One region of the Janthinobacterium sp. GW823-FHT01H08 genome, then DNA from elsewhere that is predicted to be linked to it. Evidence: predicted binding sites of a transcription regulator. Region 1 holds the regulator's gene; the other holds the start of a gene.

Region 1 (4,351 bases):
GGCCTTCAGCGACTTCCTCGGCGAATCCAAGGTACACGTGCTGTCGGCGTATGTCTGGAGCCTGTCGAATCCCCAGACGCCCGTGAAATGATGTAATGGAACCTCAAGTCATCAAGATGTATGCGGCCCGCGAGCAAATCTACCCTCGCGAGGCCAAAGGACGCTACGCTACCTGGCGATGGGTATGCGTATGGCTTACCCAGCTCGCGTTCTACGGCTTGCCGTGGTTGACCTGGAATGGCAGGCAAGCCCTGCTGTTCGATTTGACCACGCGCAAGTTCTACATTTTCGGCGTCGTGCTGTGGCCCCAGGATTTCATCTATCTGGCGGCCCTGCTGATCATCTGTGCGTATTTGTTATTCCTCGTCACGGCCATTGCCGGGCGGGTGTGGTGCGGGTTTTCTTGCCCGCAAACGGTATACACGGAAATCTTCCTGTGGGTCGAACGCCGCATCGAGGGCACGCGCAGCGCGCGCATGGCCCTCGACAAGCAGGGCCCCTCCGTGCGCAAGGCGTTCAAGAAGACGGCCAAGCACCTGGTATGGGGCGCCATCGCCCTGTGGACGGGCTTTACCTTTGTCGGCTACTTCACGCCGATCAAGGAACTGGCGCGCGAGGTGACCACCCTCAATTTCGGTCCCTGGGAATGGTTCTGGGTCTTGTTCTACAGCCTGGCAACCTACGGCAACGCGGGCTGGCTGCGCGAGCAGGTGTGCAAATACATGTGCCCCTACGCGCGCTTCCAGAGCGCCATGTTCGACCAGGACACGCTGATCATCACCTACGATGCCAAGCGCGGCGAACCACGCGGCGCCATGAGCAAGAAGGCCGGCAACAACGACAAGCTGGGCGACTGCATCGATTGCACCCTGTGCGTGCAGGTGTGTCCGACCGGTATCGATATCCGCAACGGCCTGCAGTATGAATGCATCGGCTGCGCCGCCTGCGTCGATGCCTGCAATACGGTGATGGACAAGGTCGAGCGGCCGCGTGGCCTGATACGCTACAGCACCGACCATGCGATGGAAAACAACTTCAATTCGAAGCAGATCCGCCAGCGCGCCATGCGCCCGCGCGTGCTGATCTACACGTCCATCCTGGCCCTGATCATCATCGCCGTGTGTACCTCGCTGGCCCTGCGCACGCCCCTGAAGATGGACGTGATCCGCGACCGCGGTTCGATGGGACGCGAGGTGGAAGACGGCATGATCGAAAACGTCTATCGTCTGCAGATCATGAACACCTCGGAGCAAAGCCAGCATTTCAAAATCAGCGCTTCCGGCTTGCCGGGTCTGACCTTGCTGACGCGCGACGAAGTGACCTTGCAGCCGACGGAAACGCTGGGCTGGCCGATCCGCCTGCGCGTGCCGCACGGCGTCGGCGAGAAGGGCTCGAACAAGATTGCGATCGAATTGCACTCGCTGGACGACCCGTCGCTGCATGTGCGCGAAAGCGCGGTGTTCATCGTGCCGCGGTGACGTTGATTTGGGGTCGGCCCCTCCGGGTCCGACCCCGTTATTTCGCCGTAGGGGTATCATCAATCATGCGTTAGGGTCACTTGATTTTCAACCCGGAAGCAAAAGCTGGAGTCGGACCCAAAGGGTCCACCCCCAAGGAGAACACAATGTCCGACAGTCTGAAACTGCAACCTCCCGTTGCCCCCTGGTACAAGCATCGCTGGCCATGGCTGCTGATGATCGGTCCCGGCCTGTCCGTGGTCGTCGGCAGCTTCATGGGCTATATCGCGTTTACGCAGCCCGACGCGCTGGTGGTGGGCGACTATTACAAGCAGGGCAAGGCGATCAACCAGGATTTGAAGCGCGACACGATCGCCAGCGACCTGGCCATGGATACGACCCTGTCGTATGACGTCGCTGCAGCGCGCCTCAGCGGCTCCGTGCACAGCTTCGGCAAGGCGTACCAGGGGCCTTTGCAGCTGCACCTGGCGCATGCGACCCTGCCGGAAAAGGATATCAAGCTGCTGGTGCAACCCGATGCGGCCGGCAATTTTTCCGTGACGCTGCCGATGCTCGAGCGCAGCCGCTGGCAAGTGCTGGTGGAAAACGACAAACGCGAGTGGCGCCTGTCCGGCATCTGGACCTGGCCTGTGCAACGCAGCATCGCGCTGCACGCGGATGAAGAGCTATAACGTACAGCGCCGGGAAAAAACCGTAGCGAGCGGCAGTGATTTGTGGCTGAGAAGCACAGCTGTGCTATAGCACAGCGAGCATCGCAGGCCGCAAAGCACGACGCGCAGTAGGTTTTGACGGTGCTGTTACTTGCAGACGTCGGTGCCGGCTGTAATAGCTTTTAACTTGGCCGGCTGCAAGATCTCGATCTCACGGTTGGAAACGCGCAGCCAGCCTTCCTTCTTGAATTTCGACAATAAACGGCTGACGCTTTCGATGGTCAGGCCCAGGTAGTTGCCGATTTCCTCGCGCGACATGCGCAACTGAAATTTGCTGGCCGAATAGCCGCGCGCTTCATAGCGCGACGCCAGGTTGACGATAAAGGCGGCAAAACGCTGCGTCGCCTGCATGTTGCCCAGCAACAGCATGACACTTTGCTCGCGCGTGATTTCCTGGCTCATCATGCGGTGGAAATGGCGCAGCAGGGTCGGCATATTGCCCAGCAATTGTTCCAGGCTGGAAAACGGGATTTCACACACTTCGCTGTCTTCCAGCGCCACCGCATTACAGTGGTGGCGGTCGGCGCTGATGGCGTCCATGCCCAGCAGTTCGCCCGCCATCTGGAAACCCGTCACCTGCTCTTCGCCGCCCGGATTGATCTGGTAGGTCTTGAAGTGGCCCAGACGGATCGCATACAGGTTCTGGAACGAGTCGCCGATGCGGAACAGCGAAGCGCCGCGCACGATCTTGCGGCGGCGGCCAATGATCTGGTCCAGTCTGTCCATGTCGCCCACGTCGAGGCCCATCGGCAGACACAATTGATGCATGCTGCAGGTCGAGCATCGCGCACGCAACGCTTCCACGGTCACTGTGGGCGAGGTTGGAGTGAGTAGCGCTTCAGTCATGTCGGTACCTTTTAGAAAATGCAACAACAAGTTTACTGCATACAGGGTTGCCGTGTGCCAATTTCACCGCAATTTCGCTGAATAAACGACGTTCCGACTTTAATTATATGGCAACATCGTCAAAAGCCCATGCGGAGAGGGCAATTTGCGTGGCGGCGCTTGCCAAGCTGGGGTATTGATAGGAAAATTCCTGACAGCATTATCTGCCGCCTGTGCCGCCCGGTACTGAAAAGGAAATCATGAAGCCTCTCGGCATCAAAGCAAAAGTCGCGCTGGCCACCAGCCTGACCTCGATCGCCATGATCGCGCTGGTCACCATGATCCAGGTGCAGCACATGCGCGACGATTTCACCAAGGTACTGTTGAGCCAGCAGTCGTCCCTGATCAGCCGCACCGCCGCCGAGCTCGACGACAAGCTGGGCATGCTGCTGCAGATCGTCACCCTGACGGCCCGGCAGCAGCCGCCAGAACTGATCACCCAGCCCGCCCAATTGCGCGAATACTATTCGCGCCGCTCGATGCTGGTGCTGTTCGACGACGTGCTGGTGCTCGACGCGCACGGCGCCGTCGTGGCCGACATGCCGGAAGTGGCGGGGCGCGCCGGCATCAACGTCGCCGAGCGCGAGTATTTCCAGACCGTGCTGCGCACGCGCCAGCCCATGATCACCGAGCCGATGCTGGGCAAATCGAGCGGCATGCCCATCGTGCAGATGGTCGCGCCCGTGCTGGGCGCCGATGGCCAGGTGGCCGGCGTGGTGATCGGCGTGCTGCGCCTGTACAAGGATAACCTGCTGGGGAGGTTGCGCTCGGAAAAGATCGGCAAGAGCGGCTATTACTTCGTCCTCACGCGCGGCGCCGTGCCGCGCTATGTGCTGCATCCCGACACCAGCCGTTTGCTGCAGCCGCGCCTGCCGAACGCCAACCTGACGACCACCCGGCTGCTGAAGGACGATGGCGAAGGCACCATGGTCAGCACCAACAGCCGCGGCATCACGGCCGTCAACAGCTTCAAGCGCCTGAAATCCGTAAATTGGCTGCTGGCCGCCTCGCTGCCCCTCGACGACGCCTTCGAACCGTTCGACGGCGTGCTGTACCGGCTGGTGCTGTGGAGCATCCTCGCCTCGCTGCTGGCGGCAGCCGTGCTGGGCTGGGTCACCGTGCGCCTGCTCTCGCCGCTGGTGCGCCTGCGCGACACCCTGCAGGCGCTGCGCACCAGCGGCAGCCGTTTCACTCCCGTGCCCGTGCAGCAGCGCGACGAGATCGGCGAGCTGACGGAAGCGTTCAACGGCCTGATGAGCGAGCGCGACCGCTTGCAGC
Region 2 (4,351 bases), 2.5 Mb from region 1:
CACCCGCCATTCCGGCGCACCCGGCCCTACAGCGCCTCGGTCAAGGCGGGGCTGCCGATGGAAGTGACGGCATAACCGTTGCGGCCAGCGCTTTTTGCCTTGTAGAGCGCCGTATCGGCCGCCGTCAAGAATGCCCCCGCCGTCGTATCGCCGCGGGTGCAGAACGCCAAGCCGACACTGGTGGTGACATGCAGACCGATACCGCCGCAATCAAAGTGCACGGCCATCCCTTGCACGATTTTCTTGCCCAGTACCGCGAGCTCGGACTGCTCCGTCAGTTGTTCAAAAATAATGACAAACTCGTCGCCGGCAAGGCGGGCCACCGTGTCGGAGGCCCGGACGCAAGCTTTGAGCCGTTTGGCAAATTCAATCAATACCAGATCGCCGATACCATGCCCATATGTATCATTTATTTTTTTGAAATAGTCGATATCCAGATACGCCAGCGCCAGGCCCGTGCCAGCGCGCCGCGCACGCGTCAATGCCGCGGCCAGCGCCTCGTCAAACATGCGCCTGTTGTGCAGGCCCGTCAGCATGTCAGTACGCGCCAGAGCGGCGAGGTTGTTTTCCGCCGCTTCCCTCTGCAGCGACAGCGCATAGAATGCACGGCTCAGCTTTCCAAACTCGTCTTTACGGGCGATATCAAACACCGCAATATCGGCATTGCCTGAGCGTATGCTCGCCACATGCCGGCCCAGATCGCCCAAGGGACGCAAGAGCAGCATCACCGCGATCCAGCCGGCACAACTGGCCAGAAAGGCCACGCCTGACGAAGCAATGATGACTTTGGCATACATATCGGTGACCGGCGTGAATGCCTCGCTTTCAGGATAGACGGCGCCGATGATCCAATCTGCAGCGCGCAAATGCTTGTACGTCATAATTGCCTGCACGCCCAGCTTGGTTTTACCTTGCGTCCAACCGTCGAATCCCCGCAATGCGGCCAAGGTGGAAGGGGTTGCGCCGCCCGTTTCATCATGCACCCGCTTCAGGACGCGCGCCGGGTCCGGATGGTGGAGTATCGTGCCGTCGTCGGTCAACATGAACAGATAACCGCTCTTGCCCGGCTTGAGCTGCTCCCACTGGCCAAAAAATGTCGGGCTTTGCAAATTCAGACCGCCAGCGATTACATACAGCAATTTTCCGGCTTTGTCATAGATCGGTTCGGTTACCAGCACAACGGGCTTGCCCGACAGCTGGCTCTTGAATGGACGCGATATCACGCCTTCCCTGAGCTTCACGGTATCGATAAAATATTCGCGCGCAGCGAAATTGAGCTTGCCAGCCGCGCGCCGGTCATTCATGCTGGCAATCAGTTTCCCGGTAGCATCAAAGGCGACGAGATTGAAAAATTCCTCGCGCAGAGTTGGATGATTTTCTATAAATGCCTGCATCCGCTGCGGATGTTCATACACATCCGCAGGCAGCCCTTCCGCCAGCACCTTGAGCAGCGCTTTCTTGGCATTCAAGTCTTCGTCGATATATGCCGCGGCACTGGTCAGCAAGGCATATTGCTGATTGCCGATGACGGATACCATCTGCCCTTGCGCGACAGACAGCGATGTGAGCGCAACAGAACCCGTTGCGCACAGCACCAGTACGCCCACGAGCACAGTCATCTTGAATTTGAAGCTCCGGGGATTGAAAAACTTCCAGATCATATGCATGCGGACTTCCTTCTCAGCGCCCGTGCTCTGTAAAGCGCACGGACCCGGCCAAGTGGCGCCATGCATGGCAATGGGAAGCACGGCATATCGGTCAGCGCATGACTTCGAACCTATCCCCGGATGAATACACTCCCAGAACAGGCTCTTGACATGGCAAGAGAGCAAATCTTACGCCTATTCTCGCAAAAAGGGCGCCCTGGCGCCGCTGAATAGACACGCCATCCCCACATCATCGCCATATCGTACGCTCCAGCAACGATTCCACCACTTGCACCGCTGGCGGCGAACCGCCTGCCGCCAGCAGGCGCCCGCCACGCATCCTCTGATGGCGCTTACCTTGATGTAACGGGCGTCGCCAGGGCCAGCGCGCTAGTCAGACGCGGCCAGGCAGGCTCAGGGCTGCATCCCGGGCACTTGCATTTCCGCCTTGCGCGCCGCGATCTGGCCGCCCATGGCCAGCAGATCGAGTTGCGCCTCGCGCGCGCGCGGAAAAATCTCGCCCTCCTCTTCCTGTACGTGCTGATCGATCTGCCTGGACAAGACCTTGACCTTGGCGTCGTACAAGTCTTCGCCGGGCGCCATGGCGACGATTTGCGCGATCAATTCCTTGGCCGAGGCATGTTCGACGATGGCTTCGTCGATCAGGTCCTCATTCAGGCGGCTGGCGTCGCGCACGGCCGGATAAAAGATTTCCTCTTCCGCCATCGCATGCTTGCTCAATTCCTCGCAGATTTTCAGCGCCAGCTTGCGTTTGCTGGCGAGCGACCTGTCGCTGAGGCCCTCGTACTGTTCGAACAAGTCCTTCACTGTCTGATGATCTTGCGTCAGCAGTTCGATCGCATCCATGTCTTGCATACCGGCATTTTGCTGGGAAACGGACGCTGCCTGATGGGATTGGGTGGCCATGATGTTTTCTCCAGGTGTGCAATGAAGTCCCCATTCTAGACAGGGCCATGCGGCGTGCATGTAGGAGGATTGCCAACGTCAAGGTAGTCCTGGCGGGAAGGTCAACGCGTTTCGATGCAGATCAAGCTGACCATGATAAATTTTTGCATTGCGTAAAAAATATGCGTGGTGCGCCTGCCTGCCGGCGCACCGCGCCATACGACTTAACGCAGCTGCGTGCGCTGCGCCAGCGATTCCACCAGGTCCACCGAAGGCGGCGAGCCGCCGGCCGCCAGGCAGGCGCCCGCGCCCGCAGCGACGGCAAAGCGCAAGTGCTGGCCGCCGTCCGCATCGGGCCGGTACATCAGGCTGTACAGCAAGCCGCCGATGCTGGCGTCGCCCGCACCCACCGAGTCGACCACCTCGATGGCGGGCGGGGCCGCCTGCCATGTCTGCTCGCCCCGGTACAGCGCCGCACCCTGCGACCCGCGCGTATACAAATACGTGGCGTGGGGATTCCAGCCGCGCAGCATGGCAAACGCGCCATCGATGTCGTCGTGGCGGAACAAGCCCGCCAGATCTTCATCGGACACCTTGATCACGTCGGCCAGCTCCGTCATGCGGCGCAGGGTGGCGTCATAGCGCGCATCCATCATGATGCGGAAGTTCGGGTCGTAGCTGATTTTCACGCCGGCCGCCTTGAGTTCCTGCGCCAACGCCACCAGCTTGCCCGCCAGCGGTTCGCGCGCCAGGCTGATGCCGCCGAAATGCACCCATTGCGCGCCCTGCATCCAGCCGGCAGGCAGTTGCGCCGCGTCGAAATGCAGGTCGGCGCTGTCGTCGCCGATGAAGTAATAGGTGGGCGGATGCAGTTCATGCACGATGGCCAGCAGCGGCGACTTCGCGCGGCGCTGCAAAAAGCGCATGTCCAGGCCCGCTGCGTCGGTCGCTTGCGCCAGCGCGTCGCCGAAGACATCGAGGCTGACGGCGCCGGCAAAGGCGCTGGGCACGCCCAGGCGCGCCATCACGCGCGCCACGTTCCAGGTCGAGCCGCCCACCTGGCTGCTCCAGGCGTCCGCGCCCGTGCGCAGCATGTCCGTCAGCGCCTCGCCGGCCGACACGAATTGTGGAAATTCGCGCGGGAAGGCGGCGCTCATACGGCACCGCCGATCACGTTCAGCACTTCATAGCAGGCGCCCATCGTGTGGTAATCGACCTTGCCGGCGGGGCTTTTCTCCTTGCTGATTTTCTGATTGTCGGGTGTCAGGATGCGGTACCAGGCGCCGTGTTCGTGGTCGACGAAATGCTTCCAGCTGTAGTCCCATATCTTGTCGTAGCTTTGCCAGTAGGCGTCGTCGCCCGTGCGCGCGGCCAACACGGCGGCGGCCGCGAAGCTTTCCGCCTGCACCCAAAAATATTTGTCGCCGTCGCAGATTTCACCATGCGGGCCGAAACCGTAGTGGATGCCGCCATGCGCGCCATCCCAGGCCTTGGCCAGCGCCGTGTCGTACAGTTCGCGCGCACGCGGCAGCAGCCAGCCGGACGGACCGGCCATGAACCTGGCGTGGCGCTCCATGATCAACAGCAGCTTGGCCCATTCCGTGAAGTGGCCGGGCTGGTAGCCCCAGGGACGGAAGATATTGCTCTTGTCGTGCAGGTTGTAATCCCAGTCGATAGCCCAGTCGCTCTTGTAGTGTTCCCAGATCATGCCGTTGGCCAGACCCGCCTGGCGCACGGTGATGTTGTGTGCCAGGGTTTCCGCGCGGTGCAGGTAGCGCGCCTCGCCCGTCGCCTCGAAC

What was found. Region 1 encodes FNR, which switches genes on or off when oxygen is low (the NO sensors DNR and NnrR bind a similar motif). Its sites were predicted from a motif close to TTGATNNNNATCAA; they were not measured.
Region 2: a site for FNR is predicted at 2,685-2,698, ahead of AC3RCG_RS12380 (hemerythrin domain-containing protein). Genes of this name have one in related genera too.

What each region holds. Positions count from the first base shown of each region.
Region 1 is NZ_CM179504.1:291,226-295,576, forward strand. It holds gene ccoP (cytochrome-c oxidase, cbb3-type subunit III) at 1-91, shown strand, start outside; gene ccoG (cytochrome c oxidase accessory protein CcoG) at 96-1,478, shown strand; gene AC3RCG_RS01240 (FixH family protein) at 1,625-2,149, shown strand; gene fnr (fumarate/nitrate reduction transcriptional regulator Fnr) at 2,276-3,034, opposite strand; gene AC3RCG_RS01250 (response regulator) at 3,274-4,351, shown strand, end outside.
Region 2 is NZ_CM179504.1:2,746,713-2,751,063, reverse strand. It holds gene AC3RCG_RS12385 (diguanylate cyclase domain-containing protein) at 27-1,667, opposite strand; gene AC3RCG_RS12380 (hemerythrin domain-containing protein) at 2,061-2,513, opposite strand; gene AC3RCG_RS12375 (carbohydrate kinase family protein) at 2,777-3,709, opposite strand; gene AC3RCG_RS12370 (AGE family epimerase/isomerase) at 3,706-4,351, opposite strand, start outside.